4 regions of the Pseudomonas sp. GW821-FHT01E10 genome follow, and region 1 is predicted to be linked to each of the others. Evidence: predicted binding sites of a transcription regulator. Region 1 holds the regulator's gene; each other region holds the start of a gene.
What was found. The regulator FliA, encoded in region 1, starts transcription of late flagellar genes. The targets are predictions, from matches to a motif close to CTAAAGTTTNNNNNNNNNNNGCCGNTAA.
Positions count from the first base shown of each region.

Region 2: AC07V0_RS03960 (methyl-accepting chemotaxis protein) is a predicted target of FliA. The motif match lies at 1,501-1,528, and genes of this name have one in related genera.
Region 3: AC07V0_RS11340 (methyl-accepting chemotaxis protein) is a predicted target of FliA. The motif match lies at 1,463-1,490, and genes of this name have one in related genera.
Region 4: motA (flagellar motor stator protein MotA) is a predicted target of FliA. The motif match lies at 1,647-1,674, and genes of this name have one in related genera.

Region 1 covers NZ_JBWKWT010000008.1:133,837-136,910, reverse strand. The annotation lists gene AC07V0_RS16460 (chemotaxis protein CheA) at 1-51, opposite strand, end outside; gene AC07V0_RS16455 (protein phosphatase CheZ) at 89-877, opposite strand; gene AC07V0_RS16450 (chemotaxis response regulator CheY) at 899-1,270, opposite strand; gene fliA (RNA polymerase sigma factor FliA) at 1,438-2,178, opposite strand; gene fleN (flagellar synthesis regulator FleN) at 2,175-3,005, opposite strand.
Region 2 covers NZ_JBWKWT010000002.1:28,431-31,504, forward strand. The annotation lists partial or broken gene AC07V0_RS03955 (cache domain-containing protein) at 495-1,427, shown strand; gene AC07V0_RS03960 (methyl-accepting chemotaxis protein) at 1,557-2,285, shown strand; gene AC07V0_RS03965 (AraC family transcriptional regulator) at 2,450-3,074, opposite strand, start outside.
Region 3 covers NZ_JBWKWT010000005.1:1,021-4,094, reverse strand. The annotation lists gene AC07V0_RS11340 (methyl-accepting chemotaxis protein) at 1-1,355, opposite strand, end outside; gene AC07V0_RS11335 (LysR substrate-binding domain-containing protein) at 1,541-2,461, opposite strand; gene AC07V0_RS11330 (NorM family multidrug efflux MATE transporter) at 2,619-3,074, shown strand, end outside.
Region 4 covers NZ_JBWKWT010000002.1:200,668-203,741, reverse strand. The annotation lists gene AC07V0_RS04695 (HDOD domain-containing protein) at 44-1,576, opposite strand; gene motA (flagellar motor stator protein MotA) at 1,743-2,594, shown strand; gene motB (flagellar motor protein MotB) at 2,598-3,074, shown strand, end outside.

The DNA of each region.
Region 1 (3,074 bases):
GGCCTCAACCAGGAAATCCTGAAGGATCTCTTCATCGGCGCCGAAGCTCATTAAGGGGGTGCTCCTACAGGTCTAAAAACCCAGAAAACTAAAATCCAAGACTGGATAACAAATCGTCCACATCGTCCTGACCGGACACAACGTCTTCTCTTTTATCGGCATGAATCTGCGGACCTTCACCCTGAGAGAGATGTTTTTGTGGATCTTTTTCAGCAAGCATCGCCTCACGGTCGTGTTCGATACCCGCAAAGCGGTCTACGTGACTGGCCATGAGCACGAGCTTGAGCAGATTGCTTTCAACTTCGGTGACCAATTGGGTCACACGCTTGATCACCTGACCGGTGAGGTCCTGGTAATCCTGGGCCAGCAGAATGTCGTTGAGGTTGCTCGACACGACGCGGTTGTCTTCACTGCTGCGTGTCAGGAAACCATCGACCCGCCGGGCCAGTTCGCGGAACTCTTCAGCCCCGACTTCGCGACGCATGAACCGTCCCCAATCCGTGCTCAGCGCCTGGGCTTCATCGCTCAGGCTGTTGATCAGCGGCGTGGCGTTTTCCACCAGGTCCATGGTGCGGTTGGCCGCGGCCTCGGTCAGCTTGACCACATAGGACAGGCGCTCGGTGGCATCCGTGATCTGAGACACTTCCTCGGCTTGCGGCATGTGCGGGTCAATCTGGAAATTGACGATCGCGCTATGCAGCTCGCGGGTGAGCTTGCCCACTTCCTGATACAGGCCGCGGTCACGGGTCTGGTTGAGCTCATGGATCAGTTGCACAGCGTCGCCAAACTTGCCTTTTTCAAGGCTGTCGACCAGTTCGACCGCGTGTTTTTTCAGGGTCGACTCAAAATCGCCCTGTGAAGATTCGTTATGCTCCATAGCTCCCCCGTGCGCAGTACATCAGCCGATGCGTTCGAAAATCTTCTCGATTTTTTCTTTCAACGCCTGGGCTGTGAAGGGTTTGACCACATAGCCGTTAACACCGGCCTGGGCCGCTTCGATGATTTGCTCGCGCTTGGCTTCGGCGGTCACCATCAGCACCGGCAGGTGCTTGAGCCTTTCATCGGCGCGCACCGCACGAAGCAGGTCGATGCCGGTCATACCGGGCATGTTCCAGTCGGTAACCAGAAAATCGAAGTTACCGCTTTGCAGCATCGGCAACCCGGTCAGCCCGTCATCGGCTTCGGCGGTGTTGGTGAACCCAAGGTCACGCAACAGGTTTTTTATGATCCGCCGCATCGTTGAGAAGTCATCAACGATGAGGATTTTCATGTTCTTGTCCAATTCGACCTCCAAGCAGTCTTAAACGCGCCCAGCACCTGGACGCGCCATTTCAATCAATCCGGCAAAGCACTCAATGACTGTCTGGAGCACAACAGATCGAGACCGGTACGGTTCAACACCACACCAGCTCCATTCGCAGTGTCCCCACACTGCCTTCAGCGCGCTCGCCACTCCCCCAAACGCCCCCGCAAACGGGCCGCGCACTGGCTGTGTAACTGGCTGACCCGCGACTCGCTGACCCCCAGGACCTCACCGATTTCCTTGAGATTCAACTCTTCGTCGTAGTACAGCGCCAACACCAGTCGCTCACGCTCCGGCAAATTGGCAATCGCGTCCGCCAGCGCCGCCTGGAAGCGTTCATCTTCCAGATCGCGTGACGGCTCGAGATGAGCACTCGCGCCATCCTCATGCAGCCCTTCGTGTTCGCCGTCCTGCAACAGATCGTCGAAACTGAATAACCGGCTGCCCAGGGTGTCGTTCAAAATCCCGTAATAATCGTCGAGACTCAATTGGAGTTCGGCCGCAACTTCGTGATCTTTAGCGTCACGGCCGGTTTTAGCTTCAATCGAGCGAATCGCGTCGCTGACCATGCGGGTATTGCGGTGGACCGAACGTGGCGCCCAGTCCCCCTTGCGCACTTCATCGAGCATCGCGCCGCGGATTCGAATGCCCGCGTACGTCTCGAAACTCGCGCCTTTGCTGGCGTCGTATTTGGTTGATACTTCAAGCAGGCCGATCATCCCGGCCTGGATCAGGTCTTCGACCTGGACACTGGCCGGCAGACGCGCCAGCAAGTGGTAGGCAATGCGTTTGACCAGTGGCGCGTAACGCTCGATCAGCTCGTACTGCGCGTCACGTGCCGACTGCTTGTAGAGGTTGTAACCGCTGGCTGTCATAGCACGGGTCCTGCAGTTTGTTGCACGAGGCGCTCGACGAAAAACTCCAGATGTCCACGAGGGTTGGCCGGCAGTGGCCAGGTATCGACTTTCTGCGCAATGGCCTTGAACGCCAGGGCGCACTTGGAACGCGGAAAGGCTTCATACACCGCGCGTTGCTTCTGCACGGCCTTGCGTACGCTTTCGTCGTAAGGCACTGCGCCGACGTATTGTAAGGCGACGTCGAGGAAGCGATCCGTGACCTTGGTCAACTTGGCGAACAGGTTGCGGCCTTCCTGCGGGCTCTGCGCCATGTTGGCCAGGACGCGGAAGCGGTTCATGCCGTAGTCGCGGTTAAGCAGTTTGATCAGCGCGTAGGCGTCGGTGATCGAGGTCGGTTCGTCGCACACCACCAGCAAGACTTCCTGCGCGGCGCGCACGAAGCTGACTACCGAGTCACCAATGCCCGCAGCGGTGTCGATCACCAATACGTCGAGGTTGTCGCCGATATCACTGAACGCCTGGATCAGGCCGGCATGCTGGGCCGGGCTCAGATGAACCATGCTCTGGGTGCCGGAGGCGGCCGGGACGATGCGGATACCGCCAGGCCCTTGCAACAGCACGTCGCGCAGCTCACAGCGGCCTTCGATCACGTCGGCCAGCGTGCGTTTGGGTGTCAGTCCCAACAGAACGTCGACGTTCGCCAGCCCCAGATCGGCATCCAGCAGCATGACGCGCCGGCCGAGCTCAGCTAGAGCCAGGGACAAGTTCACTGACACGTTAGTCTTCCCGACGCCACCTTTGCCGCCGGTCACCGCGATCACCTGTACGGGATGCATGCTGCCCATGTTATTTCTTTACCTTGTCTTACTTAGACGGAGGCCACATTACTGGCTGCGCGTTCACCATCGGAACAA
Region 2 (3,074 bases), on a different contig from region 1:
ACATCAAGAAGCACACAATGTGCCGGATTAATCAGGCAAAACTCATCGACCGCCCCGGATCATAGCTGAGCGAGAACCACTTGTTGACGACGGAGTGCCAAGGTATTTGCGACAGAATCTAACCTCGATCCCTGGCGTTCGCAGGATTTTTCTCAAAAGACCTCAATTTCCCCGCGCTTCAGCCGAAGTCATTAGAGAGAAAAGGAATTGTCTGACAATCGCCTCAACAACAATCAAGAAGGCGCGCTCAAGGATCGGGGCGTATCAAACGTTTTCGGCTGCCAATAATCCGCGAGTCATCAGTACTGCGTGGGCCTACAAGAAAAACTGGAGCGCGGATGAACATCAAACAGAAGTTGACCTGGGCGTTTGCAATCATCGCCTGCTTGCCCGTGGTGCTGGTCGCCACCCTCGTCGTGCTGAACTTGCGCAGTGATGCCAAGGACAATTTTGTCGACGGCAGTGGCCGCGAGATTCGTCAGGTCAGCAATGCCATGCAGCTGTTCTTTGATGGCATCAGCCAGAACGTTGACTACCTGGCGACCCAACCGCTGATCAAGAACTCCGACGACAGCCTCAAGACCTACATGAGCGCCAATGCCGAGAGCATTCCCCAAGGCGAAATGGACAAGAAGGTCTTCGCCCTCCTCCAGGATCTGGGCAACAGCCATCCGGCCTACGCCTATGCGATTCTCGGGACGGCGGCGGGCGGTTACGTGTCCTGGCCGGACGATGCGAAGCTGAGCAATTACGACCCGCGCCAGCGCCCGTGGTACAAGGCGGCCCAGGCCAAGCCGGGCAAACCGCTTCGCACCGAGGCCTATTACTGGGCCCAGGATGACGCGACCTACGTCAGCACCGTGCGCACCATCGATAACAAACTGGGCAGCAATGGCGGCGTGGTCAGCATCGACGTGACGCTCAAGCAGCTCACCGAAATCGTCAAACAGATCAAACTCGGCGAAACCGGCTACCTGATGCTGGTGGAAAACACCGGCACCATACTGGTCGATCCCAAGCAGCCGGAACACAACTTCAAAGCACTGAGCAGCCTCGGCGACGGTTACGCGCAACTCGGCAAGGCCGGCAAAGGGCTGGTGGAGGTTGAGCTCAATGGCGAGCGCTACATGGCCAACGTCTGGCCGTCGGAGCAACTGGGCTGGACCTTTATCGGCCTGATCAAGCAGACCGACGTGATGAGCTCGGCCACTCAACTGACCTGGCTGATCGCGATCATCGCGGCGGTACTGGCGGTGTTCTTCGCCATCGTCGGCGCCAGTTTCGCCAGCCTGATCGTGCGGCCGATCCGCAGCGTGGCCAGCGGTCTGGAAGGCATCGCCCAGGGCGAAGGCGACCTGACCAAGAACCTGCACATCCGTGGCAGCGATGAAACCGCGCAACTGGCCAACTGGTTCAACCAGTTTCTGGCGGCGATCCGCAACCTGATTCAAAGCATCGGCGGCGCCGCGACCAAGATCCTCGCCACCTCCAAGAGTTCGACCCAAGTGTCCAGCGACATGGCCGAAGCCGCCGGGCGTCAGCGTGAAGCGGTGGACATGGTGTCCACGGCGTTCCACGAAATGGTCGCCACCGCCAACGAAGTCGCGCGCTCTTGCAGCCAGGCCGCCGAGTCGGCCGACAGCGGTCAGCGCCAGGCCCGTGAAGGCCAGCAGCAGATCGATGCCGCGGTGAGCAGTGTCGATCGCTTGAGCCAGGAAATCGAACAGTCGGCGCAATCGATGCAACAGCTTGAGCGCGACAGCAACGACATTCAGTCGATCCTCGGGACCATCCGTTCCATCGCCGAACAGACCAACTTGTTGGCCCTGAACGCGGCCATCGAAGCAGCCCGGGCCGGTGAACAGGGTCGTGGCTTTGCGGTGGTGGCGGATGAAGTTCGCGCCCTGGCCAAACGAACTGCCGATTCCACGGCGGAAATCGACGGCCTGCTGGGCAACCTGGCCAAGCGCACCAGTCAGGTGACGCAACAGATGCACGCGAGCCTGGAGGTGTCTCAGCAATCGGTGACCCGCATCGGTGAAGCGCGCAGCAGCTTTGGGCAGATCCGTGAGTCGGTGGATGTGATTCGTGACATGAATACTCAAATCGCCACGGCGGCTGAGGAACAGCATCAGGTGGCCGAGGACATCAATCGGCATATCAGCCAGATTCATGGCGATGCGCAGTTGGTGGCGGAATTGGCAAACTCGGCGCGGCTGGATTCTCAGAGCCTGGCAGGCTTGTCGAATGAGCTGGACGGGTTGGTTCGCCGCTTCAGGACCTGAAGTCACTGATCCAACTGGTCGAAACCGATACCTGTGGCGAGGGAGCTTGCTCCCGCTCGGCTGCGAAGCAGTCGTAAACCGGCAAACGCGGAATATCTAATGCACCGCGTTGGCTGAATTGGGACCGCTTCGCGCTCCAGCGGGAGCAAGCTCCCTCGCCACAATTACTGCTTGAACAACTCACCAGGGGTAAACCCGAACAACCCCTTGAACGCCGCAATAAACGCCGATGTCGAGTCATACCCGCAAGACAGCGCGGCATTGGTCACGCTGTCCCCCTCCTCCAGCAAACTCAACGACGACAGCAGCCGCATGCGCTGCCGCCAACTGCGGAAGCTCAACCCGGTCTCGCGCTGAAACAGCCGCATCAGGGTTTTCTCCGACATGCCCAAACGCTCGGCCCATTCCTGCAAGGTCACCGAGCACTCGGGACTTTCGATCAGTTCGTTGCACAAACCCAGCAGTCGCTCATGCCGGGGCAGCGGCAAGGAAAACCCCACCTCCGGCAGACTCGCCAACTGATCGAGCAGCACGCCCACCAATCGCGCCTCCTGACTGTCGCCCTGTGGATACTCCACCGGCAACTGGCAAAAGCGCTTGATCAGCTCCCGGGCCAAGGGCGTGACTTCCAGCACCCGGCAACGCCCGTCCGCCCATTGGCAGTCCTCGCGGCGCACATACAGGCTGCGCATTTCAGCACGCATCGAGGTCACGACCTGATGCTCGAGATCCGCCGGAATCCAGATGCCCCACTGCGGCGGCGCAAAGAAACTGCCCTCGGCGGTGTGC
Region 3 (3,074 bases), on a different contig from region 1:
TGGGTTTGCTGTGCGTTTTCCTGCGCCAGGCGCTGGGTGTTGCCCATGTTGTCGGCGATGTTCAGCGAGGTGGCGCTGAATTCTTCCACGGCGCCGGCCATGCTGGTGATTTCGCCGGACTGCTGCTCCATCCCTTCATAGGCACCGCCAGACAGACCGGACAACGCCTGGGCGCGGCTGTTGACCTCTTCCGAGGCTCTACGAATGTGCTCGACCATGGTCGACAAGGCCTGGCTCATCTGGTTGAAAGCGCGGGCCAACTGACCGATTTCGTCGTTGCTCGACACGTTCAGGCGCACGCTCAAATCACCGGCACCCAAGGCTTCGGCCTGACGCACCAGATCCCCCAGCGGCGCCAGTTTGCTGCGCAACAACCAGACCGCCGAACCCACCGCCAGCAACATCGCCAACAGGCTGCCGATGGCCAGGCGAATGCCGACGCTCCAGGTCACCGCGCGGATTTCCGCTTTCGGCATGCTCGCCACCACCGACCATGGGCCGCCTTCGAACGGCACGGCAATGCTGTAGAAGTCTTGCGACTTGTCGCTCCAGAAATCGCCCTTGCCCGGTGTCTTGGCCAGACCGACGATGGCCGGGACGGCCACGTCCAATGCTTGCACACCGGCGATCGGCACCAGCCATTTGTTCTGCTCATCGAGCAACGCCAGGGAGCCGGTCTGGCCGATGCGGAAGCGCTTGAGGTTTTCGAACTGGGCGTTCTGGGCGTCGGTGTAATCGAATCCCACGAACAGCACGGCAATCACCTTACCGCCGCTGTCGCGTACGGGGGTGTACTGAGTCATGTAGGACCGTTCGAAGAGCAAGGCGCGACCGACGTAGCTCTGCCCGGCCATCAAGCGCGCATAAGCCGGGTGAGCGTGATCCAGCAATGTGCCGATGGCCCGGGTGCCGTCCTGTTTGCTCAGGGACGTGCTGACCCGGATGAAGTCTTCGCCACTGCGCACGAACAGCGTCGCAACGCCGGCAGTCATTTGCTTGAACTCATCCACTTCCTTGAAGTTGTTGTTCAACACTTCGCCACCCAGGTGCAGGCCCGGGGTCTGCACGCCCGCCACGGTCACCGGCTCATCCGGATGCACGCTCAAACCGGCGCTGAAGCGCTTCTCGAACAGGCCGCTGAGGCGCTGGGTACTCTCACGCAACGTGCCGTGGAACGTGCTCAGCTGATCGGCCAGCAGCCGCGCCTCGCTGGCCAGGTGCTCTTCGCGGGTGGCGAGGTTGGCGGCGTCCAGCGAGCGCAGGGCAAACACGGTGCTGCCGCTGATGACAATCGCCAGTATCACGGCAAGCGCAAGACCCAGCTGTGAGGCAATCCGAGCACGAGGTTGAGACATGACAGCTCCTGACCCAGTGGGCCGGATCATCCTGATCCCGTCGCACTCGGCTAAATTTCTGATAGAGGGGAAAACGTGGAGCCTGGTACGAAGGTTCCATCAGCAGATTTTCGGCGGCAAAGCCGAATACTTGAGTGATTAACGGGGATATGGCTCAAGGCCGCCATCGCAGCGGCTCCATCGATTCAACCCAGGCGTTCGACATCCGGTAATTCCATGGCCCGGACTTCGCCTTGCAGGAAATCGCTGAGCCGGCGCAAACGTTCACCTCCCGGGCGGGTTTTCGGCCAGACCAGGTAATAATTCTCACCACTGGCGACGGCCGTCGGCCACGGCAAACTCAGACGTCCCTGCGCGACATCCTCCGCCACCATCAGCAAATCACCCATGGACACGCCGTAGCCACGGGCGGCAGCGATCATGCCCAGCTCCAAGGTGTCGAACACCTGCCCGCCCTTGAGCGAGACCTGATCGCTCAGGCCCATGCGCTCCAGCCAGTTGCGCCAGTCACGGCGGTCCGGCGTCGGGTGCAGCAGTTCGGTGCTGGCCAGGCGCGCAACGTCCCACGGTTGATCCTTCAGCAGATTCGGCGCGCCCACCGGAATCAACTCTTCGGGGAACAGCAAAGTCGTCTCCCAGTCCGGTGGAAAATGCCCGTTGCTGAGGATGACGGCGCAGTCAAAGGGTTCATGGTTGAAGTCCACCGTATCGACGTCCATCCAGGCGCTGGTCAATTGCACCTCGTTCCCCGGTCGCAGGTGGCGAAAGCGACTGAGCCGCGCCAACAGCCAGCGCATGGTCAGGGTCGACGGGGCTTTCATGCGCAGGATGTCGTCTTCGGCGCGCAAGGTGTTGCAGGCCCGCTCAAGGGCGGTGAAGCCTTCGCGAATGCCCGGCAGGATCAGCCGCGCCGATTCGGTCAGTTGCAGGTTGCGCCCGCTGCGATGAAACAGCCGACAGGCGAAATGCTCTTCGAGCGTACGAATGTGCCGGCTGACCGCACTTTGCGTGATCGACAACTCTTCGGCGGCGCGGGTAAACGAACTATGCCGCGCCGCCGCTTCGAATGCTCGAAGGGCATACAAGGGAGGGAGACGACGAGACATTGGGAAACCTCCTATAGCGCGATTGCCTCAACTTATCAGAAAGTCCCGAGCATGAGTTTTAATCATGCTACCCATCCTTTTTATCCCTTTGTGGAAACCCCGCAGAGCGCCGAGAATCGACGCTTCCTGTTCTCTCTGACAATCGAGCGTGATGATCATGCAGCATCCAGCGCGTATTGAACTCTGGGCCATCCTGCGGCTGGCGGGGCCGTTGATTGCCTCGCAGTTGGCGCACATGTTGATGGTCCTCACCGACACCTTGATGATGGCGCGCCTGAGTCCCGAGGCGCTGGCCGGCGGCGGTCTGGGCGCGGCGACGTATTCGTTCGTGTCGATCTTCTGCATCGGCGTGATCGCGGCGGTCGGCACCCTGGTGGCAATTCGTCAGGGCGCGGGCGACATCATCGGCGCAGCGCGGCTGACCCAGGCCGGTTTGTGGCTGGCCTGGTTGATGGCGCTGGTGGCGGGTCTGCTGCTGTGGAACCTCAAACCGGTGTTGCTGCTGTTCGGCCAGACCGCAACCAACGTCCAGGCCGCCGGCCAGTTTCTGTTGATCCTGCCGTTCGCCCTGCCCGGCTACCTGAGTTTCATGGCACTGCGCGGCTTCACCAGC
Region 4 (3,074 bases), on a different contig from region 1:
TGTTATCAGTTATTTTGGGGCAGGAAATAACTGATAACAGGCCCTAGCGGTGGCTAAAGCTGTGCAGGGCCTTTTCGATGCATTGAGCGGTTTTGCTGAACGCTTGCACGGTGATTTCCGAGAACGGTCCGCCGCCCTGATCCGCTACCACGATCATGATCACCCGGCCGTTGTTGACCAGTGAGCGCAGCAGCAGGTGTTCGCCGCTGAACTGTGAGCGCAGGCTGGCTGGCAGCAGGGCCGAGAATTGTGCGTTGTTGGCCGGCGTCAGGCGCACCTGGGCCTGTTGCGCGAGCAGGCGTTGCAGCACGGTGCTCTGACTGACCACCAGGTTCAGGCCGGCCACTTCCTTGGGCAGCCCGGCGGTCTGGTGCACACGCAAATTGGCGTGCGTGCGATCGGCCATCAGAATCATCACCCGGCGCATGCCACACGCCACCAGGGCGTCCCGGGCCGATGTGGTCAAGTGCATGGCATTGGTAAAGCGGCTCGGCTCCACCAGCAATTCGGCGCATTGCTTGCGCCACTTCGCCAGGTCTTCGGTGGTCGGTGCCGGTGCGGGCAACAAACCGGCATGAACGCGGTGCGCACCCGGTGGCCAGATCAGCGATTCGGCCGGGTGCCAGAGGTCTGGCATGGCGTGTTGGCGAGCGCTGTTGGCGGCCTGCTGGTGCAATTGTTGTTGCACCTCATCCATCGGCATTTGCAGGTAAAGGCTGGTTAGGTACTGCCAGCGCTCGCAATGGGGGCTGTCCCAGGCCTGTTGTGCCGCCAGCGCCAGACCGTTGGCCAGCAGCACGGTATTGGCAGGCTGATTGAGCCAGCGGCGCAACGTCGGGTCGTCATCAAGGCGGTTCTGTTGGCGCAACGGGTGATCGCTGTCACGTGCGATGCGCAGGACTTTCACCAGCTCACGTTGTTCGCTGCGCAGCAGCCGATAACCTTGCTGTACCCAGATCGGCAGGCGCCAGACGTCCACCAGTGCCAGACAGATGTCCAGCAGGCGCACGCCGAACAATTGCTTTTCGACTTTGCGTGCCGACTCGCCTTTATGGATAACCCGCAGCTCCCATTCTTCAAGCAACTGCGGGTGGGTCAGCGCCATGGGCCAGAGTGGCGAAAGAAACAGCAGGCTGCCCCAGTGGATGTCCTGCCACAGTCGCGCCAGGCGACTGGCGAAAAAGCCGTTGGCCTGTTGAGTGGCGTGCTGGCTGATCAGTTGAAGCTGGCGCAGGGCGACGGGGATTTGCAATTGGGGTTCGGCGGGCAGGCGGTCGAGCAGTTCTTCGGTGCGTTTCAAACCGAGGCGATTGATCGCCACCTCAAGGTTTTCAGCAGGCTCGGTCATGCTGCCATGGGTGTGACGGTTGGCTTCGCGAATCACGCTCAAGGCCAGGGCCGGGCTTTCCTGCATCAGTTCGGCGATGTCGCGCAGGGAACTGCGGTTATCGCGGATGGCTTTGCAGACCCGGTCGTGGCTGGCTTGCGGAACCGGCAGGCGCACGCCATCGAGAAGCTTGACCCAGCCTTCAAGCGTGGTTGGTTTTGGCGTTGGGACGTTCGTTTCGTTAGCCATGTCTGGACGCGATCATCGTCTGCTTTACCTATGCCCTGAACGGGTCAAATTAGCTTTTCGCCTTAACTGGCTATAGTCTGGCGCAGTTTTGCCGATAAGTAGAAGAAGAGATTTTTTAACTTCCGAATATGACCTTGAACCCGACTCAGTAAGTGCTCTCCTACCTATGGCTAAAATTATCGGCATCATCGTCGTATTCGCGAGCGTGCTCGGCGGATACGTGCTTTCCCACGGCAAGATTGCCGCTCTCATCCAGCCTTTCGAGGTGATGATTATCGGTGGCGCGGCCCTTGGCGCCTTCCTGCAGGCCAACCCCGGCCACATGACAATGCACGTGCTCAAGAAGTCCTTGGGCATGTTCAGCTCGCGTTTCAACCACACCTTCTACCTGGAAGTGCTGGGGCTGATTTACGAGATCCTCAACAAGAGCCGTCGCGAAGGCATGATGGCGATCGAAGGCGACATCGAAGATGCCGCCGCGAGCCCGATCTTCGCCAAGTACCCGGCGGTGCTCAAAGACGAACGCATGACCGCGTTCATCTGCGATTACCTGCGCATCATGTCCTCCGGCAACATGGCTCCCCATGAGCTGGAAGGCCTGTTCGACATGGAACTCTACAGCCTCAAGGAAGACCTCGAGCACCCGTCCCACGCGGTGAACGGCATCGCCGACGCCATGCCCGGTTTCGGTATCGTCGCGGCGGTATTGGGGATCGTGGTGACCATGGCATCCCTGGGCGAAGGCGACCAGAAGTCCATCGGTCTGCACGTGGGGGCGGCACTGGTCGGTACCTTCTTCGGTATTCTCGCGGCCTACGGTTTCTTTGGTCCGCTGGCCCACTCCCTGGCTCACGATGCCAAGGAAGAACTGAACACCTACGAAGCCATCAAGGCTTCGCTGGTGGCTTCGGCTTCCGGGATGCCGCCGTCGCTGGCGGTGGAGTTCGGTCGCAAGGTTCTGTACCCGGCGCACCGTCCTAGCTTCGCTGAGCTGGAACAAGCGGTTCGCGGTCGTTAAGTCATGGAAAATAACCAGCCGATAATCATCAAGCGCGTCAAGCGCATCGCCGGAGGGCATCACGGGGGCGCCTGGAAAATCGCCTTCGCGGACTTCGCGACGGCGATGATGGCGTTCTTCCTGGTGTTGTGGCTGCTGTCCACCGCGACGCCTGAACAGAAGATCGCCATCGCCGGTTACTTCAAGGACCCGGTCGGGTTTTCCGAAAGCGGTACGCCGTACATCATCGACCTGGGCGGCACGCCGACCCTGGCGCCGGAGAACACCCTCAACCCGGAGGTGAAATCTCAGCCACAGCCAGACAAGGTGACCATCGACGCCGAGCAGGTTGAAGGCATGGCCGAGCAGGTCGAGAAGGAACGCCTGGAGTTGTTGCTGCAAGAGTTGCAGAACAAGGTCAATGAAAACCCGCAATTGCAGAAATTCAAGGACCAGATCCTCTTCGAGATCACCCAGGACGGTTTGCGCATCCAGATCATG